3 regions of the Shewanella sp. 3_MG-2023 genome follow, and region 1 is predicted to be linked to each of the others. Evidence: predicted binding sites of a transcription regulator. Region 1 holds the regulator's gene; each other region holds the start of a gene.

What was found. Region 1 encodes LexA, which represses DNA repair genes until DNA is damaged. Its sites were predicted from a motif close to TACTGTATNNNNATACAGTA; they were not measured.
Region 2: the regulator LexA is predicted to act here: its motif matches at 2,020-2,039, upstream of recA (recombinase RecA).
Region 3: the regulator LexA is predicted to act here: its motif matches at 9,743-9,762, upstream of dinG (ATP-dependent DNA helicase DinG).

Annotation. Positions count from the first base shown of each region.
Region 1 is NZ_JAUOSH010000004.1:138,888-149,901, reverse strand. It holds gene Q4591_RS03845 (SCO family protein) at 1-144, opposite strand, end outside; gene cyoE (heme o synthase) at 257-1,162, opposite strand; gene Q4591_RS03835 (heme A synthase) at 1,177-2,157, opposite strand; gene Q4591_RS03830 (hypothetical protein) at 2,157-2,711, opposite strand; gene Q4591_RS03825 (SURF1 family protein) at 2,811-3,557, opposite strand; gene Q4591_RS03820 (DUF2909 family protein) at 3,568-3,795, shown strand; gene Q4591_RS03815 (cytochrome c oxidase subunit 3) at 3,806-4,681, opposite strand; gene Q4591_RS03810 (cytochrome c oxidase assembly protein) at 4,678-5,241, opposite strand; gene ctaD (cytochrome c oxidase subunit I) at 5,243-6,847, opposite strand; gene coxB (cytochrome c oxidase subunit II) at 6,857-8,473, opposite strand; gene Q4591_RS03795 (cell division inhibitor SulA) at 8,904-9,410, opposite strand; gene lexA (transcriptional repressor LexA) at 9,407-10,024, opposite strand; gene plsB (glycerol-3-phosphate 1-O-acyltransferase PlsB) at 10,403-11,014, shown strand, end outside.
Region 2 is NZ_JAUOSH010000008.1:3,089-14,102, forward strand. It holds gene alaS (alanine--tRNA ligase) at 1-459, opposite strand, end outside; gene recA (recombinase RecA) at 871-1,935, opposite strand; gene mutS (DNA mismatch repair protein MutS) at 2,358-4,937, shown strand; gene rpoS (RNA polymerase sigma factor RpoS) at 5,515-6,495, opposite strand; gene Q4591_RS06220 (peptidoglycan DD-metalloendopeptidase family protein) at 6,572-7,477, opposite strand; gene Q4591_RS06225 (protein-L-isoaspartate(D-aspartate) O-methyltransferase) at 7,519-8,154, opposite strand; gene surE (5'/3'-nucleotidase SurE) at 8,151-8,900, opposite strand; gene truD (tRNA pseudouridine(13) synthase TruD) at 8,904-10,022, opposite strand; gene ispF (2-C-methyl-D-erythritol 2,4-cyclodiphosphate synthase) at 10,117-10,596, opposite strand; gene ispD (2-C-methyl-D-erythritol 4-phosphate cytidylyltransferase) at 10,611-11,014, opposite strand, start outside.
Region 3 is NZ_JAUOSH010000007.1:52,404-63,417, reverse strand. It holds gene Q4591_RS05745 (MotA/TolQ/ExbB proton channel family protein) at 1-220, opposite strand, end outside; gene Q4591_RS05740 (MotA/TolQ/ExbB proton channel family protein) at 220-1,575, opposite strand; gene Q4591_RS05735 (DUF3450 domain-containing protein) at 1,575-2,357, opposite strand; gene Q4591_RS05730 (TonB-dependent receptor) at 2,716-5,484, opposite strand; gene Q4591_RS05725 (porin) at 5,934-7,118, opposite strand; gene Q4591_RS05720 (DNA polymerase II) at 7,344-9,683, opposite strand; gene dinG (ATP-dependent DNA helicase DinG) at 9,813-11,014, shown strand, end outside.

The DNA.
Region 1 (11,014 bases):
AGGTGCCAGTGGTCTTGGGTTATCAAACAAATAACTTGTTTCAAGTGCCAGATCCGGCCTTGATTTAGTGGCAGTGGCGATTGTTGCGGATGAACTTTTTTGACTAGGGAAAAGCGTAGCAACAGCGACGCCCAAGCCCAGCATAATGAAAGCTAACGCGATAATTTTTTTCACTCATTCACTCCATTATTTTTATCTTTACGTTCACTGTTTTTATCTTCAACTTCACCATGGCGATAAGCACTGATAAAGCGAGTTATACCCATAAGTAGTGATCAACTAATAGCACTAAAAATAAAATCATTAAGTGATAAATCGAGAACTTAAACACATCCATCGCCAGCCCTGGTTTGTCGTGATACTTAAGTTGCCAGGCTTTATAAATAAAGCCACAACTTAGAATGGTTGAACCCACAAGATAAACGGGGCCACACATGCCAACCAGTACTGGCAATAAACAGGCAATAGCCAGTAACAAGGTATATAACAAGATACAAGTTTTAGTAAACTCAACCCCATGGGTGACTGGCAGCATTGGGACATCGACTTTGGCGTATTCTTTTCTACGGTGAATCGCCAGTGCCCAAAAATGCGGCGGCGTCCAAGTGAAGATGATGATAACAAGTAATAGTGCGTTGCCATGTAATTCGTTGGTGACAGCAGTCCAACCCAATAAAGGTGGCATTGCCCCAGCTAAGCCGCCAATGACGATATTTTGCGGGGTAGCGCGCTTAAGATAAGCGGTATACACCACAGCATAACCGATTAAACTGGCAAAGGTTAACCATGCGGTAAGTGGGTTAACTAAGGTATACAAAATAACAAAACCGCCTAAGCCGATAGAAGTGGCAAAGGTCATGGCTTTGATTACCGAGACCTTGCCTTTTGGTAATGGGCGGTTATAGGTACGCGCCATTAAACCATCAATGCGGCGATCAATTAAGTGGTTATAAGCCGCCGCTGCCCCCGCCATCATGGCTATGCCTATCATGCCAAAGATAAGCGGCTGCAATGGCACTGCGCCGGGCAATGCGAGGCACATTCCCACCAGTACTGTCAGTAACATCAGGGCGACCACTTTGGGTTTGGTCATTTCAAAATAGGCGCGCCAAGGTAATTGCGCGCTGCTGGTGCTTGCTGGTATAGACAGAGATTTAGCCATAATAGAATCCTTGCTTAAGCTTTACGCCACAGCGCGTAGTTGATGAAAATAACGGTAAGTAACAATAGCGCTGCGCCGCCGTTGTGCGATACAGCAATCCCTAAAGGCAAATGCATGACAATATTGCTGATGCCAAGGCCCACTTGAATGATCACTAGGGCAAATAACAGCCAAGCACTTTTACGTATTGTGTGTGAGCGTGCTTTAAGTAATTTAAATCCTAACCACACTAAACAGGCAGCGGTAATCACGCCCCAAATACGATGAGTAACATGGATTGTCATGCGGGCAGGGTATTCCAATACGCCATATTCAAAGCTTGGATGTGTCCCTTGAAACGGTGAAAAAGCATCAGCAAATTGCAGATTATCGACCCAGTTACCTTCACATATTGGCAGGGCGGTACAGGCTAATGCTGCGTAATTCGATGACGTCCAGCCGCCCAAAATAATTTGAACCGCCAGTACAATTAAGCAGACCATGGCAAAGGGGGCGAGTTTTCTGGCATAAGTGTCACCACCAGGGATCCGCAGTGGCCGGGTACGTAAATACAGCAGTAGCAGTAAAGCGAATAAACTAAAGCCACCAATTAAATGCCCCATGACTACGATGGGCATTAATTTCATGGTGACAGTCCACATGCCTAAGGCAGCTTGAAAGAGCAGTAGGGCGGAAATCAGTATGGGTAGCTTTTTGGGCGCATCGGCTCTTTTTAAGCAGATGATAAGGATGGTTAAAATCAGTAATCCAAGAGTGCCAGCGATATAGCGGTGGATCATTTCCAGCCACGCCTTGTCAGGCTCTAGCGTTTGATTTGGGAATGCAGTCTCAACTTTTGCTATTGCATCAGGCGCGCTAGGCACCACAAGATGACCATAGCAACCTGGCCAATCAGGGCAGCCAAGGCCTGCATCTGACAGCCGAGTGTAGGCACCCATTAATATCACCGTAAAGGTAAATACTAAGGTAAATTTGAGCAGGTTTTTTATCACCATTACCCGACCCTCGATAGTTTAAGCATCTTACGTAAATCGCCAATCATCGACTTACCTTGGGCAATATTTTCTTGCTCGCCCATAATACCTGGGTATTTCATGACTAGGCTACCAAGGGGATCGACAATAATCATTTGCTGCTCTGTCAGTAATGCGGCCATTGCAGGGCTGGCACTGGCTGTAGCAAACGGCACTTGCAGTTTAGTTAAAATTGCGGTGTCGCTATCTGGGGTGAGTAAAATAATTGGGCTGACGCGATCTTGATGTTTACCTAAGGCGATATGGCTTTGATGCATGACATACAAACGTTGCTGACATTGTTCTAGGCATTGGTTTGGTAATAAATACACCAGCTGCCACATATGCGGCTGCGGGTTGGTCATGGCTAAGGTTTGATAATTAAGTTGTGCGCCGATTAGCTCACCTTTGTTAGTGGCGGCGCCGTTATATAAATCTAGGCTCAAGACTAATTTAGCCATAGCCACCGGTAAAATAAATACCAGCAGCAGTAGATATAATGTCTTGTTACCTTTAGGTTTTGCTGGGGAGTTCATACTTGCTCCTCTTGTTACGACTGTTTTTGTTATAGGATGAGTTTTTTTTACTTAAGTCACTATTTTTAATTTAGTTACTCTTGTATTTAGATTTTAACTTTAGGTCTTAATTTTAGGCTTAAATGTTTTCCAACCAAGCCATAGCATTAGCGATAAAAATACTGCTGCCATGGTGAACCATTGCAATGCATAGCCTTGGTGTTTTTGGGCTGACAGTGGAATAGGTGTCCATGGTTTTGCTAGTGTCATGTTCGGTGTTATATCTGGCTGCAGTACTGCCGGTGCCAGTTGATGACCTATTTTCTCTGCTAAGGCCACGAGATTTAAATTTTGAAAACGGATCACGTCACGGTTTTCTACTGTAAATTGTTCCACATAAAGTTGGTCACTTAAGGGATTGGTTTGGCGCTGATACACTCGACCTGTGAGCTGATATTGCGCCGCAGGCAATGGCGCTAAATCGGGTAATATGCGGCGGTCTTTATTCGCTGCAGTAAAGCCTAGTTCAACCAGTAGCCATGGCTCTGTGGCTGATATTGCAAATACTTGATAAGCCAGATAACCCACTTGGCCGTTATAAACTTGATTATCAAGCAGTAATATTTGTTCATTAACGGGCTTAGCGGTGACGTTAATGCGATAACCCGTTAGTGGACCGCTGCTATCTAGCGTTAAAAAAGTGTGGTAATCCAATTCACTGGACGCTTGCCTTTCACTTAAGGTGGCTTGCCAAGCTTGTTTTTGAATTCCTCTATCAAGTTGCCATAAACCGAGCTTGACCAAAATAGAAAACACACTCACAGTAACAACTAGCAATAACCCAGTAGAAAGTCGCCAAACGCGCAAAGGAGAGCCCGTGGGAACCTTAGATACCTTAGTTATTTTCAAGCTTGTTTTAGTACTGCTGCTTGTATTCATATTATTTAATTTAGCCAGAGCCCTATTTATTATGGTTAAAGCGGAAAATAAACAATCTATGAGCCAATATTTAGGTCGTCGAGTGATCTTTTCTGCGTTAGTGATGTTGTTATTGTTACTGGCCTTAGGATTTGGCTGGATAAGCCCAAATCCTAGACCTTATTAGCTTTGCAGCCTTATAAGACGTACACGAAAATAAATAAGCATAACCACACCACATCAACAAAATGCCAATACCAACTTCCGGATTGAAAGGCGAAATGATTATCTGGGGTGAAGTGACCTTTCAATACTCTAAAGAACAGGATTATTAGAAATACTGTGCCTAAGGTGACGTGCATACCGTGAAAGCCAGTTAGCAAAAAGAAGGTGTTACCATAAATCCCTGAGGTGAGTGTGAGCCCCATTTCTTGGTAGGCATGGACATACTCTTCAACTTGTAAAAACAAGAAGCCGATACCCAGCAAAATAGTCAGTCCTAACCAAACCTTCAGTGCGCCACGTTTTGATTTTTCTAACGACACATGGGCAAAGTGCAAGGTGACTGAAGAGGTCAGTAGAATGAGGGTGTTATACAGCGGCAATCCGCCCCAACCCATGGCTTCAGTGGTGGTACCATCTGGGGTTTTCACTAGCGGCCAAATGGCTTCAAATGTTGGCCATAATACCTCATGGGTCATGGCATTATTTGATGCACCGCCGAGCCAAGGTATTGCTACCATTCGAGCGTAAAACAATGCCCCAAAAAATGCCCCGAAAAACATGATTTCTGAGAAAATAAACCAGCTCATGCCTTGTCTAAAAGAGCGATCCATTTGCGCTGAATATAAACCTGACATTGACTCATCAATGATATTTTTAAACCAGCCAAACAGCATAAATATAATTACAGCAATACCCGCGATTAGGGTGTAGCCGCCAGAAGATTGTTCAGTTGAAAGTTGTTGGATGTAGGTACCTGCGCCAAATGCAATCAGAAATAATCCGATAGCGCCGGTAATTGGCCAGATACTTTGCGCTGGCACGTAGTAGTTTTCATGTTTTGTTGTCATCTTGCTGCTCCTTGCTCTATGGCTGCAGTCTGCTTGTCTGTAATATCATAGAGGGTATAAGAGAGAGTCAAAGTGTTAATGGATTCAGGTAAATCCGCATCCACGTAAAAAATTAACGGTAATTCAGCATCGGCCATTGCTGCTAGGGGTTGCTGATTGAAGCAAAAGCACTCGGTCTTATTAAAATAAGCCGCGCCTTGGCCTGGCGATACCGAGGGTATTGCTTGGCCTACGAGGTTATTTGAAGATAAGTTTTTCGCTAAAAACGCAGTACGTGTGAGTTCGCCGGGGTGAACCTGCATGCGGTTCACTTTTGGCACAAACTCCCACGGCATATTGCTTTGTACTTGGGCAATAAACTCAATGGTTACAGTACGGTCTTTATCAATCACCACAGCCTCATAACTGCTGGCAGTACTTTGGGTTTTTCCATTAATCCCCAAGGCATCGCAAAGCACGTCATACAAAGGCACTAGCGCAAAACCAAAGCCGAACATACCTATTGAACCCAGTACTAGGCCAATAAGTAAATTACGGTTTGATTTTGTTGGCTGGCTCATATCATTTAACCTCTGGTGGGGTGGTAAATGAGTGATAAGGCGCAGGACTGGCAATAGTCCACTCTAACCCTTCAGCACCTTCCCATGGCTTATCCGCAGCTTTTTCGCCGCCCTTGATACATTTCAGTACCACAGCGAGGAAAATCAGTTGTGATAAACCAAAGGCAAAACCACCAATAGAGACAATTTGGTTTACGTCAGCAAACTGAATTGCATAGTCTGGAATACGACGTGGCATGCCTGCTAAGCCTAAAAAGTGCATTGGGAAAAACAGTACATTCACTGAAATAACACTGCACCAGAAATGCCAACGACCTAATGTTTCGCTATACATGTATCCTGTCCATTTCGGTAGCCAGTAATATGCTGCAGCCATAATGGAAAATACTGCGCCAGTCACCAGTACATAATGAAAATGCGCTACCACAAAGTAAGTATCATGGTATTGGAAATCCGCTGGGGTTATCGCTAGCATCAAGCCAGAGAAGCCACCGATGGTGAATAAGATGATGAATGCAATGGCGAACAGCATCGGGGTTTCGAAGGTGATTGAGCCGCGCCACATAGTTGCAACCCAGTTAAACACTTTCACCCCAGTAGGCACTGCGATTAACATGGTGCAGTACATGAAGAATAGCTCTGCAAATACTGGCATCCCGGTGGTGAACATGTGATGCGCCCAAACTAGGAAGGACAAAATCGCAATACTTGAGGTGGCGTATACCATGGAGGCATAACCGAAAAGCTTTTTACGGCTAAAGGTGGGAATAATGGCCGAGATAATCCCGAATGAAGGTAAAATCATGATGTAGACTTCGGGGTGGCCAAAGAACCAGAAAATATGCTGGAACATCACAGGGTCGCCGCCGCCAGCAGCATCAAAGAAGCTGGTGGCAAAGTATTTATCAGTCAGTACCATGGTTACTACACCTGCCAATACCGGCATCACTGCTATTAGCAAGAAGGCGGTAATCAGCCAAGTCCAGACGAACAATGGCAGCTTCATCCAAGTCATACCCGGAGCACGCATATTAACAATGGTCACCACCACGTTAATAGCACCCATGATCGAGCTTATGCCCATAATGTGAACTGAGAACACAAATAATGCTGTGCTATCAGGGCTATAGGTTGTTGACAGTGGTGCATAGAAAGTCCAGCCAAAGTTGGGGCCTCCACCTTCCATAAATAGCGAGCTAAGTAGAATCGCAAACGCGAAAGGTAAAATCCAAAAGCTCCAGTTATTCATCCGCGGTAGTGCCATATCTGGCGCACCAATCATCATTGGAATGAGCCAGTTAGCTAAGCCGGTAAAGGCTGGCATGACTGCGCCAAATACCATAATCAAGCCATGGACTGTGGTCATTTGGTTAAAAAAGTTAGGTTCAACTAACTGTAAACCGGGTTGGAATAACTCAGCACGAATGACCATGGCCATTGCGCCGCCGGTTAAAAACATAATGAAACTAAACCACAGATACATTGAACCAATATCTTTATGGTTAGTGGTTAAAACCCAGCGCATAATGCCTTTTGGCGCCCCATGATGATGGTCATCATGGTGATCGTCGTGAGCGGCTGGTGAATCTTGTGTAATTGTGCTCATTTTAATCCCTTACTTTCCGTGACCAACAACATCAGCAGCCTGAACTGCATCGCCAGAGTTATTACCCCAGGCATTTCGCTCATAAGTCACCACTGCAGCAAGCTGTTGTGGCGTAAGTAGCGAGTTAAATGCTTGCATTGCCGTGCCAGGTTTACCATTGATGACAATATTAAGATGATCCGTCACTGGACCGACGATGAGTGGGCTGCCTACTAATGAAGGGAACGCGCCAGGTAAGCCAGTACCAGCAGCTTGGTGACATGCAGCGCAGCTAGTCATATAGACTTGCTCGCCCATGGTCATTAACTCATCCATCGTCAAGTCATCCAATACCACAGCTTTAACTTCTGCTGCTTGTGTTGCCGCTTCAGTCACAGCTTGTGTTGCAGTGTCTTCAAGTTGTTCAGCTGTAGGTAAGCTTGCTGGTAAAGTCACAGGCGTTGACGTGTCTGCGATAGAAGTGCCTGCACTAGGAGCGTCAGCAGTGGTTGGTGTAGCGCTAGAATTTGTCCCATTGCCACTCACATCAGCCGCTTGCACGGTATCGCCAGAGTCATTACCCCAAGCATTACGCTCATAAGTGACTACTGCAGCAATTTCAGTTGCCGTTAGCTGCTTGGCAAACGCTTGCATCGCAGTGCCAGGCTTACCATTAACGACAATATCGATATGACCAGACACTGGGCCTTTAATCATTGGACTGCCAATTAGGGAAGGGAAGACGCCAGGTAAACCAGCACCATTAGGTTGGTGGCAAGCCGCGCAGCGACCCATGTAGATTTGTTCGCCTTGGGCCATTAACTCGTCATAGCTAAGGGTTTGGCTCAGTGAGGCTTGTGCAGCGGCTTTAGCATCGACAGCAAATTGCTTTTGGTCGATTAGCCATTGGTCAAAGTCTGCTTCTGAGACGGCTTCAACAACAATAGGCATAAAGCCATGATCTTTACCGCATAGTTCGGCACATTGGCCTCGATAAGTACCTATTTTATCGATTTTAGTCCAAGCTTCATTGATGAAACCAGGATTTGCATCTTTTTTAACGGCAAATGCTGGTACCCACCAAGAGTGGATAACGTCATCCGAGGTCATTAAAAAACGTACTTTACGATTTATTGGTAAAACCAGCGGCTTATCGACCTCTAAAAGATAGGTGTCGGTTTTATCTGCGGTGCCAGTAATTTGGTCTGCTGGGGTAGATAATAAACTGAAAAACTCGACATCTTCATTGAAATAGCTGTAATGCCATTTCCATTGAGAGCCCGTCACTTTGACTGTCAGTTCAGCATCGCTGGGATCTTCCATAGCAATCAGCGTTTTTGTTGCTGGGATTGCCATGCCAATTAGGATTAGAAATGGCAATACTGTCCAAGCTATTTCAACCTTGGTACTGTCATGAAAGTCGGCTGCAACTGCACCCTTAGATTTTCTGTGATAGATCATGGAATAAATCATGATCCCAAAGACCACGACACCAATGGCGCAACAGATATACAAAATAATCATATGCAGGTCGTAAACCTGGCCACTGATCTCTGTTACACCTTGAGTCATGTTTAAGGGCATCTCTGCCGCTGTGAGTGGGGTTGCAAGCAACGCCACCATTAATCCGTACAACAATCGCTTCACAAGACTACTCCTCTGCTAATTGCGAATTGCAATTACAAAGAAAAGCCACACAGTAATACTCTGCTCTATGCAAACTTTTCATACCCGAAAAAGTTTGATCATTTCAAAGTACACGGTGGCTTTGAGCTTGAAAACTCAATTATGTTATTACGTTACGGTGCCACACTTGTACCTAATACTGAACTTATCAATTATATTTGACGCTTTACATTCAAGGCTTTCTATACCGCACGGTACCAGCTCAATCTTTTAATAGCGTTTGTATCTTTTTGACATTTATTCTCGGCAGTACGATAAATTGTTACTACCTTGTTAACTACATTACTTGGAGATTAAATATTGATCAAGATCACTTTATCATCTAATTTGCTGAAAAAAGTGCAAAAAAAAGCCCCTCAGCGTAGTGAAGGGCTTTTTTAGTCATATTTTACTAGTGAAACGAGGTAAGGTTTACCCGAGTCGGTACTGCTAAAGTTTGCGTTAATGGGTCGCCTTCAGGTAAGTGAGTATTTACATCTTCAATGATAAGCCCTTGGGCTAAGGCATTTTTGGCAACCAATTGAATGCGGCGATTGTCGCGGGCATCTAATGGTGGTGTCCAAGTAATTACTGCACTTGAAGTACCGTTAGTGAGCGCTTTTTCCATCGCCCACAGGGTTTCGACTTCATCTTTGGTGTGAACTAACAATACTCTGTCCATACGAACATTGGCATTAGCAAGAATTTGCTTATAACCGATATGCGGCGGATTAATCAGTACAATCCAACGGCCTTGCTGACTTAAAATGGCTAACTGACTGCATAATTGAGTCAATTCAGTTAAGCCTTGGTTTTGGGTGCGCTTGGTTTCAATCCCTTGTTTAGTGGGTAAGGGATCAGATGCCATATCTACCCATAATCCAGGGTGACGCGGTGCATTGCCTATTAATGTGTTCATAACCAACCTCCATTACGAATAACGCCAACAGCAAGCCCTTCAATCGTTAGGTTTTGGCAACTTAAATCAACTTTAATCGGCTCATATTCTGCATTTTCAGCATGTAAATAAATAATATTGCCTTTCTTTTCAAATCTTTTCACGGTTACATCGTCTTCAAGACGTGCCACTACAACTTGACCATTGGTGGCAGTTTGCATTTTATGCACTGCTAATAAGTCGCCCTCTAAAATACCAATGTCTTTCATACTGTCGCCTCGAACGCGTAGTAAGAAATTAGCATTGGGCTTAAACATTTCTGGGTCAACTTGGAAATACTGTTCAACATGCTCTTGAGCAAGGATAGGTTCACCTGCAGCAACTTGGCCGATAAGTGGTAAGCCTGCTTCAACTTCCTCCTCCACCTGCACCATGCGGATCCCGCGAGAGGTACCAGGAATAATTTCAATACAGCCTTTTTTTGCCAGTGCTTTTAAGTGTTCTTCAGCGGCATTGGCGCTTTTGAAGCCTAATCGAGTTGCAATTTCTGCACGAGTTGGCGGCATACCTGTTTCGGCGATATTACATTTAATTAGCTCTAATATTTCAGCTTGGCGTGGCGTTAAAGGTCTCATATTGATTCCTGTTTTTTTATACAGTGACTGTCATTATATACAGTATCGGTGGTCGCGCAAGTATTAACCAAATTAATTTAACTATTATCATCTAATTCTTGTTGGCTATATATGGGGGCACGGTTAAGTATCTGTAATTTAATTATTTAGTTAATGAAGGTAAGTCAGCTTTTTAAACCGATGAAATTGGCTATTTCTCACATCGTTTGTTTAAACAGTATATTTATACAGTAGTGTTGATTGAAAATAGGTTGGTTGTTATTCGGATATGGCTATTTTTACTGAACAAATATTCTCTGTATAGACCCTTGTTAGTGAAACTGAACCATTATCTGGTATTCTATGGCCAATTAATTGATGTTGAATATGCGAACACTCATGTTAAAACCTGACTCAATCATAGCAAAATCATTACGTTGGATTCAAAAACTGATGGTGCACACGGTTGTTGTGCCTGAAGATCCCTTTGCCGATCTGAACTTAGACCCAGATAAACCAGTGGTCTATGTGATGAAGACAGAATCACTCAGTGATATTGCGGCATTAAATGAAGTGACCGCCAAATATGGCTTACCGAGCCCTTATGAGCGACTAGACGTTGATGGCTTAAATACCCCTAGAATTGTGTGTATTGAAGGTCGTAAGCCTCTATTTGGCAAGCGTTTAAGTGGCGAAAAATTTGTTGATAACTTCACCAGCTTATTAGCCTTACATAAAAAAAATGATCAACTTGATATTCAATTGGTGCCAGTGAGTCTGTATTGGGGACGTATCCCTGGTAAAGAAGATGACACCATGACCGCAGCCGTATTTGAGCGTGAAAACCCGACCTGGTTACGTAAATGGTTGATGATTTTGTTCTTAGGTCGCCATAGCTTTATTCAATTCTCAAATGCTATGTCGCTACGTTATATGGCTGATGAACACGGCACTGATGTCAGTATTGCGCATAAACTTATCCGTGTGGCGCGAGTGCACTTTAGACGCCAA
Region 2 (11,014 bases), on a different contig from region 1:
GATAATATTTTCAGGGGCGACACCAATTTTGTTAGTCCAGATATCAAACGCTTCATCATCAGTTTCATAGATGGTGACGCATAAACGCTCGGTTGGAAGCTTTAATGTTTCAGTTAAAAAGCGCCATGCATAGCTAATGGCTTCTTCTTTGAAGTAATCACCAAAACTGAAGTTACCTAACATTTCAAAGAAGGTATGGTGACGAGCGGTGTAACCTACATTATCAAGGTCGTTATGTTTACCACCAGCACGTACACAGCGTTGCGATGTTGTCGCTCGGGTATAGCTACGCTTTTCTTGACCTAAAAAACAGTCTTTAAACTGATTCATACCGGCATTGGTGAATAGTAAAGTTGGGTCATTGTGAGGTACTAAAGAGCTACTATCGACAACTTGATGTTCGTTGTGACGAAAAAACTCTAGGAAAGCACTTCTTAGTTCTGCGGTAGTTTGAAACATGAAATCGCCCTAAAATGGATAAATCGTATTTATCAGGAAGCTGTTAGTCAGCGCTAAATTGCCAACATTATATACTTAAACAAACTATAGGTGCGACATTCTAGGGCAATAGATTGGCTATTTTAGGCTGGAATTTAACGATTTTGATCATCGAATATTTGATTGATTGTGCAATATAGCCATATTTATGGGTAATCAAAAAATTACCGCAACTAAAACAGCTAACAAAACGGCTAACAAGAGTGGCTATAATGCTAATTGATAGGCGCTGTTAAGCTTCATTAGCGTAACAGCAAAATATAGCCTCTGACAGATATGAGTTACATACTGAGCAAAATTGGATAAAAAAAAGCGGCGAGCATATAGCTCACCGCGATTTAATAATTCTAACTACTAATACCTAGCAAAGGCTTAAAACACTTCACCGGTTTCTAAATCGATGTTTTCATCGGGTTTAGCAGGGGCGGCATCTTTTTCTTTATCTTTACTAAGCAATAATTCACGTAATGCAGTTTCGATCTCTTCAGCCGCAGCAGGGTTTTCAATTAGGTACTTACCGGCATTTGCACGGCCTTGACCAATCTTGCCGCCTTTGTAGCTATACCAAGCACCAGCTTTTTCAACAAGCTTATGCGCCACACCTAAATCAACTAGCTCACCAGTACGGTTAATACCCTTACCGTACAAGATTTGGAATTCAGCTTGCCTAAATGGCGCTGCAATTTTGTTTTTAACCACTTTAACTCGGGTTTCGTTACCAACCACCTGATCGCCATCTTTGATTGCACCTGTACGGCGAATATCCAAACGCACTGAGGCGTAAAACTTAAGTGCATTACCACCTGTTGTAGTTTCTGGGTTACCGAACATCACACCAATTTTCATACGAATTTGGTTAATGAAAATCAATAGCGTGTTTGATTGCTTAAGGTTACCAGCAAGTTTACGCATTGCTTGGCTCATCATACGAGCAGCAAGGCCCATGTGTGAGTCACCAATTTCACCTTCAATTTCAGCTTTTGGTGTTAATGCCGCCACTGAATCGACAATGATCACATCAACGGCGCCTGAGCGAGTTAAGGCATCACAAATCTCTAGTGCTTGTTCACCCGTATCTGGTTGCGAACAAAGTAGGTTATCAATATCAACACCAAGGTTTTTAGCATAGATAGGATCAAGAGCATGCTCAGCATCGATAAACGCGCAGGTTTTACCTTGACGCTGTGCTGCTGCAATCACTTCTAAGGTTAAGGTTGTTTTACCTGATGACTCAGGACCGTAGATTTCTACGATTCGCCCCATAGGTAAACCACCAGCACCCAAGGCAACATCCAATGAAAGTGAGCCAGTAGAAATGGTTTCAACATCCATTGTGCGGTCTGCGCCCAACTTCATGATTGAACCTTTACCAAATTGCTTCTCAATTTGACCTAACACGGCATTCAGTGCTTTCTCTTTATTTGGATCTGCTTTCATTGTGATTATCCCTCTAAGCGAACTCATCTCATTGGCGAGATTGATAACGAATAAATTTGTCTGTTTCTTAATATGAGCTCAGTATACTGTATAATCATACAGTATCAATAGTTACTCAAAAAAAAATTGCAAAACCACTAATAAACAAGGTTTTTCAATATCAATATCAATACCTTATAAGTAAAAATATAATTAAAACTTCTACACCACTGTATATAAAGACTACTGTATACAGTGGTTTCAATATGTTAACCATCTGACAAATAAGCCAATAGTTATACTCTTTCAACTCGATAATAGCAGTTCAGAACCGCGCTAAATGAGTAACTCTATTGGGATTCAAATCAATTATTGCTAAGATGAGCGCCGATTAGTATTGGTCTTTTTTCCGATCCCCAAGCCATATTTAGAGCAACAAATTAATGACAGCAATTGAAAATCCAAATTTAGAAAAGCACACTCCGATGATGCGCCAATATTTGACGCTTAAAGCGCAGCATCCCGATATGTTGTTGTTTTATCGTATGGGAGATTTTTATGAATTATTTTATGAAGATGCCAAACTTGCTTCTGAATTTTTAGGAATTTCGTTGACCGCTAGAGGCAAAAGTGGTGGTAATGCCATCCCTATGGCAGGTATTCCCTACCACTCTGTTGAAGGCTATTTGGCTAAATTAGTCCAAATTGGTCAATCAGCAGCTATTTGTGAACAAATTGGCGATCCTGCTACAAGTAAAGGTCCGGTTGAGCGCAAAGTTGTCCGTATAGTAACGCCTGGCACCTTAACTGATGAAGCCTTACTGCAAGAGCGTCAAGACAATCTGTTAGCTGCGGTTTATCAAGGTAAAAATGGTTTCGGCTACTCAACTTTAGATGTGTCATCAGGGCGTTTCGTGGTAGTCGAATTAGAAAACGCTGAGACATTAGAAGCTGAATTACAACGCACCAGCCCTGCAGAGCTACTTTACAGCGAAGACTTAGTCGATGTGCATTTAATTGAAAACATTAAAGGTATTCGTCGCCGCCCAGAATGGGAATTTGATTACGATACCAGCATACAGCTATTGCTGGAGCAATTTGGCACGAAAGATTTACATGGCTTTGGCATTACAGATGCTCGCTTATCACTGCAAGCTGCTGGCTGCTTAATGCAATATGTCAAAGACACCCAAAAGACAGCTTTGCCGCACATCAATAGCATTACCCTTTTTAATCAAGCTGATACTATCATTTTAGATGCTGCGACCAGACGCAACCTTGAATTAACTTTGAACCTGTCGGGCCAGCGTGACAATACACTTGCTTGGGTGCTAGATAAGACGGCAACACCTATGGGCAGTCGAATGCTGCAACGCTGGATCCACCAACCATTAAGAAACCAGCAGCATATTCATCAGCGCCAACAAGCGGTTGCCGAGCTAATTGATAGCGGTTTGTATGCCGACTTACACCAACAACTGAAAGCTTTAGGTGATATCGAGCGCATTATGGCAAGGCTTGCCATAAGAAGTGCACGACCACGTGATTTTGCCCGTTTACGCCAAGCATTAGAATTGCTGCCTGAAATCCAGCAAACCTTAAGCCATTGTCAGCAAGATGAACTGAAGACTCTGGCGCGAAAACTAGGAGAATTCCCTGAGCAGCAACAGCTTTTAGCCTCAGCGATTGTTGATAATCCACCCATGCTTATTCGTGATGGTGGAGTCATTAAAACTGGCTATAACGCCGAGCTTGATGAGTGGCGCGGTTTAAGTGAAGGCGCTAATGACTATTTAGTGCAAATGGAGCTGCGAGAAAAAGAGCAAACAGGCATTAATTCCCTTAAAGTCGGCTATAACCGTGTGCACGGTTATTATATTGAAGTCAGCCGCCTACAATCTGATCAAGTGCCGTTAAGCTATCAACGCCGTCAAACCTTAAAAAATACTGAACGTTATATCACCCCAGAACTTAAAGAGTACGAAGAAAAAGTACTTTCAAGTCAGGGCAAGGCGTTGGCCATTGAGAAAAAACTATGGGAAGAACTGTTTGATTTATTACTACCGAAACTACATGAGTTACAGCTATTTGCTCAGTCCGCAGCAGAGTTGGATGTATTAAGTAATTTCGCCGAACGAGCTGAAACCCTTGGCTATAATTGCCCGCAAATCACTCACGAGATTGGTATTCATATTGAAGCTGGTCGCCATCCGGTAGTAGAGCTAGTCAGCCAAAGTCCATTCATTGCCAACCCGGTGCAATTAGCACCTTCAAGAAGAATGCTAGTGGTTACTGGCCCTAATATGGGCGGTAAATCGACTTACATGCGCCAAGTGGCATTAATCACCTTAATGGCACATATCGGCAGCTTTGTTCCGGCACAAAAAGCAGTGATAGGTCCAATAGATAGAATATTTACCCGTATTGGTGCTTCCGATGATTTAGCATCAGGGCGCTCAACCTTCATGGTAGAAATGACTGAAACCGCCAATATTTTACATAACGCAACGGCCAAAAGTTTAGTGTTAATGGATGAAATTGGCCGCGGCACCTCAACCTATGATGGTTTATCTTTAGCCTGGTCAGCGGCAGAATACTTAGCCGAAAAAGTGGCGGCATTAACGCTATTTGCCACCCATTACTTTGAACTGACTCAATTGCCGGAACAGATCCCATCAGCAGCGAATGTGCACTTAGATGCTATCGAACATGGTGACACTATTGCCTTTATGCATGCAGTGCAAGATGGCGCGGCAAGTAAGAGCTATGGTTTACAGGTGGCCTCTTTAGCGGGTGTTCCAGCCCATGTGATCAAAGCGGCTAAACAAAAACTGCATATGCTAGAAAGTAGAGATTTGGCCAATAGCCAGCAAATGCCAATTCAAGAAGCATTAAATTTATCTATCCCTGAAGCTGAAGCGAATGCTGCGACTGAAAAACTCAGTCAAATCAATCCTGATGATTACAGCCCTAAACAAGCACTTGATATGCTTTATGAACTAAAAAGGCTATCAAACTTGTAAGTGATGAGCGCAATTGTGCTCAGTGTAACATCTGAATGGGCTGTTTATCACAGCCCATTCACTACAATTTAACTAACACTTAGAACCTAAAGTCAATCCTGATGATTACTGCTCTAAACAAGCAATTGATATGCTTTATGAACTAAAAAGGCTATCAAACTTGTAAATGATGAGCGCAATTGTGCTCAGTGTAAAATCTGAATGGGCTGTTTATCACGGCCCATTCATTACAATAATTAGTCCCCTTAACTAACACTTAGAACCTAAAGTCAATCCTGATGATTACTGCTCTAAACAAGCAATTGATATGCTTTATGGACTAAAAAGGCTATCAAACTTGTAAATGATGAGCGCAATTGTGCTCAGTGTAAAATCTGAATGGGCTATTTAAAACGGCTCATTCATTACAATTATAATGATTAAGTACTCATAACTAATACTTAGAACCTAGCTTCATTAACTATCATAATGCTCAGGCTCTATAAAAGTGAGTAAAAAAAAGCCAACAAAAAAGGACAACTCGTGTCCTCAAAGGTAAATAACCCTAAGCGTAAATTAATCGCTTAAAAGGTTGGCGTTAATTTCTAAATAACGCTTCGACTGATAGGCCTTGTGCCCCTAATACATCTTTCAAACGCTTTAACGCTTCGACTTGAATTTGACGCACACGTTCCCGTGTTAAGCCAATTTCAGCCCCTACGTTTTCTAACGTCGATGGTTCATAACCTAATAAACCAAAACGTCGTGCTAATACTTCTCTTTGCTTAGTATTTAGCTCATTTAACCAACCGACAATTGAATTAGATAAGTCTTCATCCTGTACTTTATAATCTGGTCCAACTGAATCATCATCTGCAATAACATCTAACAATGCTTTATCGTTATCCCCGCCTAGTGGGGTATCTACAGAGGTGATTTTTTCGTTTAGTTTTAGCATTCGACTGACATCGCTAGTAGAGACATCTAATTTGTCTGCGATTTCTTCTGCCGTCGGCTCATGATCAAGTTTTTGCGCAAGCTGTCTTGCCGTTCGCAAGTATACATTAAGCTCTTTAACCACATGAATAGGCAAACGAATGGTCCGAGTTTGATTCATGATCGCTCTTTCGATGGTTTGTCTAATCCACCAAGTCGCGTAGGTTGAAAAACGAAACCCTCTTTCCGGATCAAACTTTTCGACTGCTCGAATAAGCCCTAGATTACCTTCTTCGATAAGATCCAGTAATGCTAATCCTCGGTTGTTATACCTTCTGGCAATTTTTACGACCAATCTTAGATTACTTTCTATCATGCGGTTACGAGACTTCTCGCAGCCTTTGAGTGCTTTACGTGAAAAGAAGACTTCTTCTTCTGCACTAAGCAAAGGGGAAAAACCGATCTCACCTAAATATAGTTGAGTGGCGTCAAGATTCTTCTGAAGATCATCTTGAACTTGTTGGTCAATGTCGGATTGCTGTGCTGGCTTGGCATTTTTTGCCTCCTTCAGCGCAATCTCTTGTGGTTGTTTAGCTAAATCCATAAGCTCTTCTGCTACCGCAGTATTTTGTTTCTGGCTCATATGGTGCTCTCCCAAACCGGATAAAAATTAAGTTATTTTCGTGCGCGTATCCTCCGTTTTAATGTGAACTAAACAGTTAACGTTTAGGTAAATAATTTAATGGGTTTACTGACTTACCATGGAGACGAATTTCAAAATGCAACATCACCTGATTAGTCCCTGTACTACCCATTTTCGCAACTGTCTGTCCAGCATTTACATATTGCTTTTCTTTGACCAATATTGCATCTGCATGAGCATAAGCACTTAAATAATCATCATTGTGTTTAATAATGACCAAATTGCCATAGCCCCGAAGTGCATTACCTGCATAAACAACTCTTCCATCAGCTGCAGCCTTGATAATATCGCCTCTGGAACCAGCGATTTTTATGCCTTGATTGCCCTGCTGAGTACTAGAGAAATAACCTACAATCTTACCTTTTGTCGGCCAGTTCCACTGACTTACTTTATCTGGCAAGGTTGAAACAGATTTTTTCGCTATTTGAACCGTTTTGTCTTGGGTAGTTTTTACAGAATACGCAGGCTTAGCTTTGTGATCAAGCTCTTTTTTTGTACTATTTTGATTTGTCGTTGTCGCTGGCTTTTTTTGTGCTGAAGTTTGTTTTGCAACCGTTTTATTAGCAGGCTTTGACTTGGTGTTCGCTACAGCGACCGGTTTTGGTGCAGGCTTGGCTGCAGGCTTAGTGCGCTGTGGCTTGGTGAGTTTTAATGTTTGTCCTGGATAGATGGTATAAGGTGCTTTTAAGCCATTATATTGAGCGATTTTATTAAAATCTTGCCCAGCGCCCCATGAAATTGAGTAAAGAGTATCACCGCGTTTTACCTTGTAACTGCCAGAGGTAATAGAGCCTTTATTAAATTTTTGACCAGCATTACTCGAAATACTCGTAACGGGTGCAGGGTTGTGAGCTTGAAAGCTACACCCTGAAATAAACAGCAGTAAAATTGTAACCCAAGGCCAATTACGACACTTCAACATTGTCTCCATCATACTTTTGAAATATCGCCCTTGCATCACTGTTAAGCTAAGTCGCCATTGATTAACGGTACAAACTTAACCGCTTCGATAATTTGTGATTGAAACTCATTTTGTTTACGAGTGATTTTTAATAACTGCTGCGAGTCTTCGCCAACAGGGATCACTAGCACGCCGTCTTCAGCCAGTTGCGCCAATAATGCTTCAGGTACCGATGCTGCAGCTGCTGTTACCATAATGGCATCAAATGGGCCTTTATTGGTCCAACCTTTCCAACCGTCACCATATTTAAAAGACACATTATGTAAATCTAAGCGCTTTAAACGTTGTCTCGCTTGAATTTGTAGCGCCTTGATCCGCTCAATTGTGCAAAGCTGAGGTACCAGTTGCGCTAAAATCGCTGCCTGGTAACCTGAACCAGTACCAATTTCAAGCACTCTAGCAGGGTTATGTTGTAGTAATAACTCCGTCATTCTAGCGACAATATAAGGCTGAGAGATAGTTTGGCCTTGCCCAATAGGTAAAGCGGTATTCTCGTAAGCTTTATGGGCTAATGCCCCATCGAGAAATAACTCCCTTGGGGTATTTGATACCGCCTGCAACACAGTGTGATTACGGATCCCTGCTTCATGCAGTTTTTTGGCTAAATTAAGGGCAACAGTTGAAGCTACCTGGCTCATAGTTTATTAATCCAGTTTTCTAAGTCAGCAAGCTGATCATACGCAGTTAAGTCGACCGTTAGCGGAGTAATTGAAACATAACCTTGTTCAACTGTACCAAAGTCTGTATCAGCGCTAGCATCTTGTTCTTTGCCCGGAGGCCCAAGCCAATATATATCTCTTCCTGCAGGATCTTGAGTTTTGATCATGCCTTCAGCTTTATGTCTTGAGCCTAAGCGAGTAATTCTCATGCCTTTGATTTGTTCTAGCGGTAAATCGGGCACATTTACATTTAATATTTGATCGTTATTAATAGGATGCTCAAGTAAACCTTGCACTATTTTAGCGGCATAGATTGCTGCACTATCGTAATGACGTAATTCTTTGCCCACTAATGATACCGCTATCGCAGGTAGGCCTAAAAAGCGTCCTTCCATTGCTGCGGCTACCGTACCTGAGTACAGGGTATCATCACCCATATTCGCCCCAGCATTAATGCCTGACACCACAATATCAGGCTCTACTGGACATAATTCTCTAATGGCTAAATGGACACAATCTGACGGTGTGCCATTGACAGCAATAGCGCCATTTTCTAAGTTATTAATTCTTAATGGATTAGTCAAGGTCAAAGAATTACTGGCTGCTGAACAATTCCTATCAGGCGCCACGACTAACACATTAGCAATTTTGGTTAACTCTGCCGCTAGGGCTTTGATCCCTGGAGCTGTAACGCCGTCATCATTGCTGACCAATATGTTAATCATCACTTAACCTTCTAGAGTGCTTTTAGTTGCGTCATTTGTAACGCTATTTGCAAATTGCTGCGCTTGCTCTTGCTGCTGCATTGCCACCATTTGTTGTCGCTGCACTTCTTGAACATCTTGATAATCCAGTAGCTCACGCAATACTGAGGTCGCATAGCTACCTGCTGGTAAAATAAACTCGATGACTAACACATCATCATTTTCAAACCGGTATTTTAGCGCTTGAGGCTTTAATAATAATGGTCGACGTTCTTGCTCTAAACCCGCTTGCTCAAGCCCGGTTAAATCGGTGCTTAACTCAGCTAATGCAGCTTGTTCAACTACTGATGCAAGCCCTTGAGTGGCGAGTTCGCCTCTGCCCCACAATGGCGCAGACAATTGAATGTCATTGTCAGCTAAACGCTTCATTGTGGCCTCATCCCATGTCTGCGCGACAAAAAAACTTTTACTGCCCGCTAACATGACACAATCACCATTAATAGGCGCAATACCATTTTTACTTAAACGGTACGACACAGCAGTGTTAAACACATTAGAGCGCACTGCAGATAAATACATGCTGCGTTTTTTTCTATCTTTAACTTTTTTACCCGCGAGCATTTGCTGGCCGAAAACTAAGTTTTTACCTTTATGGCCAAAACGCTGCTCTCCAAAATAGTTAGGTACGCCTATTTCAGCCACTTTTAAAATCCGTTGCTCAAGCACTGCTTTATCGGACACATTTCGTAAAATCAGTTCAAACCGATTACCCAGCAGTGCGCCAATACGCAGTTTTTTACTATGGCGTTGGCTTGATAAGATGGTTAAGTGCTCATCAGACAGCGATTGCCAATCAGGGGTTTCTTTCCCTGGAATACGCACCCCAAACCATTGCTCTGTCACAGCGTTTCGGTCTTTTTGGCCTGCGTATGTCACTTCTTTTTGATGCACTTTGGCAAACTTAGCTAAAATTTCTGCCACTTGCGTGGTATTTAAGCCATCTTTACGAACATGGATCATATGATGCTCGCCTTCGCCAGTTGGGCTAAAAGGCAGCATTTCTTTAACGATAAAGTCACTGTTTACTGTGCGTAGATCTGCAGTGCAATCAGGCTTACCAAATAAATAAAATAACGGAGTCATGTTTCTTCTCAAATGAGCTAATGATGTAATTGCAGCTATTGAGTGCAATTAGCTTACGTGACGTTAATAGACGTAATATCGTCGTTTATCAGTGTTAATCTCGCACCATAAGGACGACCGACTCAACTGCGATGCCTTCTTTGCGGCCTGTAAAGCCCAGTTTTTCGGTGGTGGTGGCTTTCACATTAATATTATCGATATGGGTACATAGGTCTTCAGCCAGACATTGTCTAATGGCTTCAATGTGTGGCAACATTTTTGGCGCTTGCGCAATAACAGTGACATCAAGGTTACCTATATTAAATTGTTTAGCTTGTGCCAATGAAACACAATGGCGCAATAATACTCTGCTATCAGCACCTTCAAACTCGGCATCGGTATCAGGGAAATGTTTACCTATATCACCTAAAGCCATGGCACCAAGTATGGCGTCACTTACTGCATGCAACACTACATCACCATCAGAGTGAGCAATTAAACCTGTTTCGTATGGCACAGTAACACCACCAAGGATCAGCGGTTTATCGCTACCAAATTTATGTACATCAAAACCATGACCAATGCGTATATTCAACATAATAATAACCGTTATTTTTGAGAATTTATGTGAGATAAAAACAGCGCTGCTAACTGCAAGTCATCAGGGTGAGTAACTTTAATATTGTCTGCGCGGCCAGTGACTAAACCAGGGGTAACACCAGCCCACTCCATGGCGCTAGCTTCATCGGTAATTTGCACGCCTTGTTTAAGTGCATCACTTAAATGTTGCTGCAAGCTTTTGCAGGGAAACAGTTGCGGCGTTAATGCATGCCAAAGATGGTCACGTGATACTGTTTCACTAATTAGATTAGTTGAGTTAGCACAGCGCTTCATGGTGTCTCGCACCGGCATGGCTAGAATCGCGCCTTGTGGGCAGTCAACTCTAGCATTAAGTAATTTATCGATATCGCAGTGGGTTAAGCAAGGTCTCGCGGCATCATGGACTAATGCCC
Region 3 (11,014 bases), on a different contig from region 1:
GGATACGGTGTGCATACCAAGAGGTTGAATCCTCTCTATTATTCCATGCGTTGATAATCGCTTTATGCTCTTTTGGTGCAGTTAAATTGATATACCAAAAACGCTCAAGCATTAACACCCACATTAGAAATAGCACTGCCGCTACCAACCAGAGGATATCTCCTCCGGTGGCCATGAAGCCCCTGACAGAGTCCCAAACATCCATCAGGATTAGCATCATTAGTCAGCCCTCTTCTCAGCGTGCTCTGCAATGATACCAGCGCTTTGTTCTTCAAGAACTTGAACTACTGACTTGCTACGAGCGATAACAACTGCGTGCATAAGCATTAGAGGAAGTGCAGCAACAAGACCTTGTACCGTTGTCATCAATGCCATAGAGATACCACCTGCCATTAGACGTGGATCACCAGTACCGAACAATTGAATTGTTTGGAAGGTTGCAATCATACCGGTTACTGTACCAAGTAGACCCATCATAGGCGCGATAGCTGCTAGAACTTTAATGATTGAAATACGTGCTTCTAGAGCTGGCGTTTCTTTCAAAATAGCTTCATCAAGTTTAAGTTCAAGCGTTTCAACATCAACGTCTTTGTTTTCTTGATAAACTTTAAGTACACGACCTAATGCGTTATTACCTGGGTTTGCAGTATCTTTACGTTGAGCTTTAACTTTAGCACCAACAATATAAAGAGTAACTAAACGCTCAATTGAAATTAGCGCACCAAGAACAAGTAAACCGATGATGATGTAACCAATTGGTCCACCCGCTTCAATACGCTCTTCGATTGTCGCTTTTTGAGTGAATACACTTAGTAACACACCACGTGCAGGGTCAACAAACAGCTTTTCATAGCCAGAAGTCGCACTTGTAAATGACTTAACACTTGATACTTGTGCACTACCTGGTTGCTGTGAAAGCTCTTGGATTAGACCAAGGTCAGCGTTGTAAACAACGTATTTGCCATCAGCAAGTAAGTTATATGCACCAACACGAGTAACTGTAGTATTAGTAACACCGCCATCTAAACCTGTTACATCAGCATCGAAAGTAACAACTTTACCAGATTCGACCATTTCAAAAAGTTGAGCTTCCCAGAATTGTTCTAGCTCATTAATTTTTGGAAGTTCTTTACGAGCACCAAGTTCTGCAATAAATGCATCACGGCCAGGGAACTGTGCAGTAATGTTAGAACCAACTAACTTACCAGCAAAGTCACCTGCTTCACCTTTAACAACACCGAACATTTCGCCTAAGTCACCAGAAGCAATCTTACGATCTTCTTCTAATTGTGCGATTTTACGTTCGTTATCAGTAAATGCTTGCGCTAGATCTTTACCACGTTGTCTTTCAGCTGCAAGCGCTGATTTTTCACGTTTAAGAAGAGCAGCTTTATCGCCACGCTCATTTAAGAACTCTGCTTCACGCTTCTTATTGGTTTTAGTCGCATTAGCACGGTCTGTTTGAACTTGCTTTAATAGTTGTTCAATCGTTTTTGGTGCATCTGCAGCGCTAACCATACCTGATGTTAGTGACAGAGTTGCAGCAACGATTGCTGTAGTAATAAACTTTTTCATTATTGTGCAGCCTCCGCAGCAGGGATTGGTAAGGCGAATAGATCAGGAGCACCTTGACCACGAGCCTGTTTAATAGCTTTGCTTAAGTTACGAAGATAGCTATCTTCTAACACATCCCAACCTTTAGTTTCTGCGTTATACATCCAAGCTGACTTTTGGTCTTGGCTTTGAGCGTATAGGCTTACACGACCGAAGTTTAAGAAATCAACTAGAATTTCTTTACCATCAATTTGTAATTGACCAGTTTCTGCAATTAACTTAGAACCATATTCACGTTCAATGTTATACGCATCTAAGATCAAGCGGTACTTTTCAGCAAGTGTTACTTCAGCGCTATTTAATGTATCTTTTAAGCGTTGAACACGAGCTTCACGAGCGTCTTTGTTAAATGGTAAGTCTAAAGCGATAAATTGCTCTAAAGCGTCTACCATTTTAAACATTAAAGGAACAACACCTTGTCTAAGAGCATCAACACCGTCGATATCGTCTTGGATAAGTTTCATTGTCGCCTGTTGGTCTGCAACCAATCCGGCAACATAGTCATTGTATGATTTTAAAGATTCGCGTTCGTCAGCAACTGAGCCATACTCAAAAAGCATGTCTTGTGCTTGATCAAAATACTTATCAACTTTGTTTTGCGACGCAGCAGCATCAGCATGAATTTTGCCGTCTGCTTTTTGTACGTCACTTAGAGGATCTGCAATCACGAAGTTGCTGCTAGCTAATGCAAGCGCGCCAACAAGTGCAGTAGCGATTTTTGTTCTATTGCTTACCTTGGACATAGTTCCCAACCAATTTATAGTGAATTAGAAAGCTTTAACTCGAAAGTAACAACTGCGATTTTATTGTTAACCGATGTTGCACTCACTAAGTGTATCTTTCTCTTGTGATTGTTAGTTTTTTCTTCCCTATTCTATACCCGCTAAGGCATAGACCCGCTCGCATCATTTCACAAAATGTTGACCTGTGTCAACAATTGAGAACATCAAAAACTAGTGAAAAGGAGAGTTAACAAGGCGAATCTGTTTGAAAGAGTATTAATTGAACATTTGATTTTAGTTTAATGAGTAAATCTTAAACAATTGCATAAAAAAATGCCCGTTACTTACGTAACAGGCATTTTGTGTCCAAAACTATTAATTAAAATGCATATGAACCAGATAAGTAGTAAGTACGACCGTAAGAGTCAGTATAACGTGGATCATAACCTACCTGATGTCCTGCACCGCCTGAACGTAAGCTCAGTGATGGCTGTTTATCTAATAAATTATTAATACCAAATACTACGCTTGCGTGATCGGTGATATTCCAACGTGATTGATAATCAAGTTTGGTATAAGAGCCCACTGATAGTTGTACATCTTGACAGTCACCAAAGGCATCATTTTCTGTTACGCTACAGACTTCTTTAGATTGAAATTGATCTAAATAGCCTGAACGATAGTTAAAGGTAAAGTTATGATAAAAATCATCATGCTCATATCCCGCTTGTAACTGACTAACGACGCGGAATGTTACTGCATTATTATCACCAAACTTACCTAAACTTGAAATATAATCATCGGTAGTACCTGGACGAGTATACTCACTTTCAATGGTGTAAGTTCCGGTCAAGCCAAAGTGAACTGTACCGTAAGAAAGATCTGTAGCACTATTAAAATGCCAATCAAGACCTGAGTTTTTAGATTTACCTACGTTCACGTTAGCTTGCAAAATAGCTAACTCATCTATGCCTGTTGCGGTATTTGTTTTATAAGTAAATAAATCATAATACTTTTCAGGTTCAGCAAAAATCTGTGCTTCAGTTAAAGAAGTAACAACATCTTCCATTTCAACTGCCCAGTAATCAAGTCCAAAACTAAATTGGTTAGATGGAGCATATACAAAGCCTGCAGAGTACTGAGAAGATGTTTCAGATTTTAGACCTGGGTTGCCTTGTGAAAATACATTATATTGCTGAGAACCAGGCTTACACCAAGCTTCTTTTGCATCTCCAGTACCTTCAAATGGACATTGGTAATTACCACCAGTTACACCTGCTTCTGCACGTGGTTGACCGATTGCTAACATTGATGGCGCTTTAAAGCCAGTGCCATAAGATGCGCGTATTAGTAAGTCTTCAGTTGCTTGCCAGCGGCCGCTTAACTTATAAGTAACATCATCATCGCTATCATTTATGGTTCCGCCATTTAGATTATCATCTACTGCACCAATGTTGTCATAACGTAAAGAACCGGTGATATCGAATGTATCTGTTAATGGAACATTTAATTCAGCAAAAGCACCATATACTTCTCTAGACATAGAGTAAGGTTGATCAGCACTTAAGAATAGTAAGATAGATTCTTGGTTTGCATCAGATAGCGAATAATCATAATCATAGGTTCTATAATCTGCACCTGCTGCAAAGTACGCATCATTACCATTAACTTCAAATACTGGCATTGATAGTTTAAAATCAAGAGCATTCATGACTGTCTTAGAATTAGACCAATCACCACTGTAAACAATACCTGCAGCATCTACTTCTTCTTGAGTTACTGTACCTGCAGGAGCAAAGATATCAATTGCGCCACTTTCTACAGCATCAACAAATTTAGACTCAATTAACCAACCTGTTGGGTAGTTTTGATCCGTATCATTCACTGAGTATGTATAAGCTGCGTCAAAATCAATATTGTCACCAATAGTGCCTTCTAAGCCAGCAACAAGATGAGTAGATTTAGTGTTCCACTCAGTTGTACGATTTCCTGCTGGCAATGCACGCCAAACACCTAATCCAAAATCAACATCCTCTGGATTGTAACCCGCAGGTAAATTAGGAGTAAAATATTGATCAAATAACGGACTGTCTGTTGAAATCAGTACGCCACCAGATGGATATGGTGCGATACGAGTTGTCATTGAATAATCTGAATAAGTACCTTCTACAAAACCAGTTAAATTATCGGTAATTGCAAAATCAGCTTTTAATAAGAAACTATCACGCTCTGACTCAGGTTGAATTTCAATAGTCGTTGTATAATCGAACCAGCACCAATCACCAATAGATGATGTATTTTCTGCACAAACACCAGTTTCATTGCGATTTGGGTTAAAATCTTGAGTTGTACCATCAGCAAAGTAAAAACGACCATTTCCTGGTATTGCATTTGGTGAGCCGTTAAAGAAAAATAAATCTTTACCTTTGCTCTCAAACTCAATCATGCCAGTTTTTGCGAAGTCACGGTCTGTAGCTTTTAGTTGCTCTTTGCTATCATGGCTATACGATAACATTACGTTAAAGCCATCAGTGTCAATATCACCAAAACCAGTCGTGATACTACCATTCCAGCCCGAACCACCGTCTTCTTCAGGTAGTGAGTAACGACCTGTGATTGTGGTTTCGTTTACATTATCTTTTAATACGAAATTTACAACGCCAGCAATAGCATCTGAACCATATAATGCTGATGCACCATCAGTTAACACATCTACGCGTGCGATTGCACTTAATGGTATTGAGTTCAAGTCGATAGTACTTCCTGAACCACGTGGCGCCATACGGCGTCCATTTAATAACACTAGCGTATATGCTTCACCAAGATCATGTATCGAAGCAGTACTAGTACCGCCACCACTACCACCAACTGAATCAGATGTAGTCGTAAAGCCTTGCATTGCAGGTAATTGCTGCATTAAATCAGCAACATTGTCTACACCTGTGCGTGCAATATCCTCTGCTGTCAGCACTGTAACGGGCAATGAACCTTCCATGTCTGTGCGTTTAATTGCAGAACCTGTTACTTGAATACGTTCTACTTTTTCGCCTTCTTCAGCAGCGAATGCTACTGGTGAACTAAGTGCTGCCGCAGCGGCACCGCTAATCATTGCTAGACGCACTGATTTAGCTAATAAATTCTTATGCATTGTCAATCTCCCTGGACTTGTGTCTTTCTTATTGTTCCAACCTTATTAATTTAGGTTGGTTAACGAAGTTGAACATCGCTCAACCACATTTCGTATGCAATAAAATCACAAATAAAACATTAATTCAACATATGTTTCATTAATATCGGGTAAGTTAACATGTTTAGAATGGTTATTTCGTCCACAAAAACATACAAAAATAGAGAATTAAACTACACAACCACCTTAAGCCTCTGTATTTAATAGCATTTAAAAATAACAAATAACAATTTAAAATATTGCAGAATTGTTCCAATCGGCTATTTTATACCCACAACAATAAATAGATATGTGGTCAAATGACCTTCGAGACTTACAATTAATTAACAAGCAGACGGTCGCTATGAATTTTAAAGCAAAAAAAACACCCCTTTCGGAGTGTTTTAATGGGTAGTTGTTAAATTTTAATTTTATAAAATGTAACGAATACCGAAGCCAATGCCATCATCTTCACTGATCTTCATTTTGTCTTCGTTTGTTCCGCGGAAATCACTGCTGTCGATACGACCTTCAAAATAAAGGATAGTGTTTGTATCCCAGATATAATGAATACCTGCTGTAGTGAACTGACGCTTAAATACTTCACCTTCATCAGCGCCTAATACGCTATCAGCATCTAACATGTTATATGCTAAGAAAACACGGATGTTGTTGTCAAAACGATATGATACTAATGACTCTACACCTTTCGCACTTTCAATCATACGGCCAATGTTATCTGTGTCATGAAATTTATTTTCATTGTAGTTCGCAGAGAAATAAATACCTTCTGCATCCCAGTTACCATAAGTTACGCTTAAGCCGTAAATTTCATCACGCTCTTCAATGCGGGTGCCGTTCTCTAATTCACCTTCAAATTTACCCGTGTTGTAACCAATACCAACAGATAATTCATCAGTGAATTGATACATAGCCGATAAACCGAAGGTATTACCGTATTCTACAGTACCTAGTGACTCTTCATCACTAATACTTGGTGCATCAGAAAAACCATCTACGTTCTCATCTTCGTAAATAACGAATTCATTTTGCTTTAACTGTACTTGCGCACCAAAACTGAATTTATCAAACGAGTTACGGTATTGAATGGTTTTATCACCACGGCCTACACCGTTAATAGCGCCATCAGCTTTATTGTATGTGTATACACCTGCAGCATTACCATCCCATACGATAGGGTAGTTTGTTCCGGCAACAACGTCGTACCAAACACCCCATTGCTTACCTAGGCTGATTGAGCCGTAAGTATCATTTGATACGCCAACGTAACCTAAACGGTTATTTAGAAAGTCATCGCTTTGTGATTCAAATTGACTACCAGCACTATAAACGATTTCACTGTTACCGAATGGGTTAACACCCCACTCGAATTTAGCAAAGGTTGCCCAACCATCATTCATTTGACGATCAAAGGCGAAGTTAATACGTGATGCGCCATTGACGATTTCAGTTTCACCTTGGCCACTATAAATACGTGCATCGATGAAACCACCAATAGCAACAGAGTTTTTCTCATCTTTATAGATTTCGATAGCAGAAGCTGTTGGTACAAACATAACTGCTGCAAGTGTTGATGCGATTAAAGTCTTTTTCATCGAGCTAAACCTTCCCATTTCATTTTCATCATTAATTATTTTAAATAATCTATTTGCATAGAATTTTTCCATTAACTGAAGGCTAGCATGATGAATTAGCATGAAACAAAGAGATAAATCGATTAAATATCATAATAAACTAAATAAGCACATTGCAAAGCACAAACCACTACCAAAAGACATAAAAATGATAACGTATCACCATAAATTACACAGCCAGCAACATTAAAGTAACAACATCTGATTGCTCACAAGACTATCAAAACTGTCACCTTTGAGCCCTAATACTGGTTCTGCAATGGGCTCGATTTGTTTATCAAGGTAATATTGGTAATCAATTGATTCATTGGTTGCTTCTATAGGTTGCGCACCATTCAGAGTCATCCTGTAAGCGATCATGGTGCCTCTTTTACCAAGCTCCGAATTACCTGTTATTTGACATAGACGCGTTGCGGCTTTCACATGTGGTGAAGATTTAGCCGTATAATCTTCAATGTTACGTTTTAGGCGTTTTCTAAAAATTAGTTCATCATCAAATACACCATTTTGTAGCCCAGTAATTTGCTCTAGCAAATAACCTTTTACATCGCCATGAGTAAATAACAACAAATATAAATGATATTGCATTCTTCTAGCTAAAGGGCTCCAGTCGCTTCTGACTTGCTCCATACCTTTAAAAGTTAGCGCTAATTGCCCCTCCTTGTCAGTGGTCGCCCCTACATAGCGTTTTTTACTGCCAGCATCAGAGCCTCTTAAAGTCGGCATAACGAATTGATTAAAGTGGCTTTCGAACTCAAGTTCTAGATAACTTTGTATTTGAAATTCGTTAGCACAAAACTCAGCCCATTTTTGGGTCACTTTCTGCGCCAACATATTACCTAACTGATCAATATCATTTACTTGATGGTCTTTACCTAACCACACAAAGGTAGAATCGGTATCACCATAAATTACCTTGTAACCCAACTCTTCAATCCAAGCTTTTGTTTGCTTCATGATTTGATGACCACGCATAGTAATTGAGCTTGCAAGCTTGGCATCATGGAATACGCAGCCTCGAGAACCCAATACGCCATATAAAGAGTTCATGATTATTTTAATGGCTTGAGACAGAGGTTGGTTGTTAAGTTTTTTGGCTTGCTCGCGCTGCTGCGCGAGTGTTGCGATAAGCTCTGGTAATATTGGCTTGTCTCTGCTAAATCGGGCATTGAGAAACCCTGGTACAGTCACGTCGTTAGACTCTTGTTCACCTACAACCAAGCCTTTGGGATCAATCAAAAACGTTCTAATAATTGATGGATAGAGGCTTTTAAAGTCCAACACTAAAACATCTTTGTAAAAACCCGGGATAGAATCCATCACATATCCACCAGGAGATTCAAGCCCATCGCTTGCTGGGTGAGCAGGGGCAACAAAACCGCTTCGATGTAAGTGCGGTAAATACAAATTATTGAAAGCAGCAACGGATGCACCAACGCGGCCAAATTCTAAGCCGGTTAGTTTGGCCCGTTCAATGGCAAATGCCAGTAACTGGGTTTTATCAAAAATATCCCATACTAGGCGGCAATCGGTAATATTATAAAACGCCAACGCGGGTTTATCATGGGCAAACAAATGACAAATTTCTTGGCCACGATTATCTACATGATCAATAGCCTTGCCTTCATTTAGTAATTGTTGCGACACATGCTCTAATGAATAGCGTTCAAAATGATAAAAAGCCGCTTTAATCCAATCGATGCCATCTAATACCACTCGGCCAGGCAAGGATAAGGTTTCAGGGCGATGCTTATCTTCAACCTTCCAGCTTAGTAACGTTTCGCCTCGGCCTATTGTTAAAGGTATAGAATGTAACTGACAACGTTTATACAATAGTGACAAATCAAAAGTGACGACCGCCCAGCCAATAATGACATCTGGATCATATTCAGCAAACCAAACAATTAAGCGCTTAATGAGCTCAACTTCGTCCGCCACCCACTGGATATAGCTTGCTGAATCTTGAGGCTGCCCCACCATAATGACTAATTGGTAATCTTCACCATATAAGCCAACTGAATATAACTCGCCACTCGGGCTACATTCAAAATCTAATGAAATCATTGATAGCTTGATATCAGTTGCACTCTTTCTCGCTTTAGTTGAAACGAAAACAGGTAATTTCCCTGTGGGTGATTTTTCTTGAGCGATAAACTCCACATCAAAAGCAATAAAGCGTTCGATTAAGAATCGTTGCTCGACCCTTATATCAGCTTCATAAATTTCAATACCCATGTCATTAGCAATACGCAATAATTGCCGTTGAACACTAGCTGATTTTAAGTAAATACAAGCGATAGCTTCATGGTTAAAGTTTTTAAGCGCAACAGTTTCTATTCTGCAACCTTGGTGAATATGCCCGGTTAGCTTTGGTATATCTATTTGACGACAAAAACACACCACTTCAGCCCCGTTAACTTCAATCAGTACAGGTCCAGTTGCGGTTTTTAAATAATATTGCAGTATAAGTTGACCATCACGAAAAGCTGAATGCCGCGTCAACACTCGCCCCTTGATAGAAGTCATCTTATTTACGCTTGATGTCATAGTTTTTGGCTCGATTAAATATTTCGTGCAGTTCAATTCACTGTTATTATGTACAGCATATAACAGCGTACACATAAACAGTAAGCAAAGAATGCGAATAGGTCACTCATGTTAACGGATAAAGTCAAAAGTCAGATCCGCACTATCTATAAAGATATCGCGGCGGCAATGCCAAATTTTCGCTCTCGCCGTGAGCAAAACTATATGGTGGCTGAAATATCTAAAACACTGGCCGGTGAATATGACAAACACCGTCGCATTATGGTTTGTGAAGCCGGCACCGGTATTGGTAAATCCTTATCCTATATTCTTGGCACGATTCCGTTAGCCATTGCCAGCAAGAAAAAAGTCTGTATAGCAACGGCAACCGTAGCATTACAAGAGCAATTACTGCATAAAGATTTACCCTTCTTTTTGCAACAGTCTGGGGTAGACTTTAAATTTGGTTTAGTCAAAGGCCGTCAGCGCTATGTTTGCTTAGCAAAGCTTGAAGCCATGATCGGCCCCGAAGACACCTCACAAATGGCGATGTGGCAGACAAAGCCTGATCAAAGCCAGATTGACCAACTCAAAAAAATCCATAAAGATTACCAAGATAAAAAGTGGAACGGTGAAATCGACACTTTAGAGCAACCTGTTCCTGACTTTTTATGGCAGCAAATATGCTGTGATAAACACAGCTGCCATCGTCAGTTATCCAATCATCATAACTGCCCTTTTCATAAAGCCCGTGAAGATGTCGAAACCTGGGACGTACTCATTGTTAACCACAGTTTGTTATTTGCCGACTTAGAACTGGGCGGCGGCGTTATTTTACCAGAGCCTGAAGAGATGTTTTATGTCATCGATGAGGCGCATCATCTGCCAACAGTTGCCAGAGATTTCTCCAGCGCCCAAGCAAGTCTTCGCGGCACAGCTGATTGGCTAGAAAAGGCAGGTAAAACCTGCTCTAAATTACAAAACCAATTAAAAACCACTCATATTATTGCACCAGTGCAAGCGATGCTAGATCACATTAATGAGCTGGTTAGCCAGCTTAATCAAGTGGCACATTTTTGTGATACCCAGCCGCAGCTCTTTGCCAACCCAGAAACCCGTTTAAGATTTGAAAATGGCAAATTACCAGAGTCATTACTCATACAGGCCGAAAACTTAGCTTCAGCATCGAATTCTGCATTAAAGCAATTTAATAAAATTCAAACCGTTTTAAGTGAAGCGATAAAAGATGGTGAGTTACCTAAACATCAATCAGAAACAGTGCTTTCAGAAGCAGGCTTTATTTCCCAGCGTTTAGAAAACTTGCATAAATT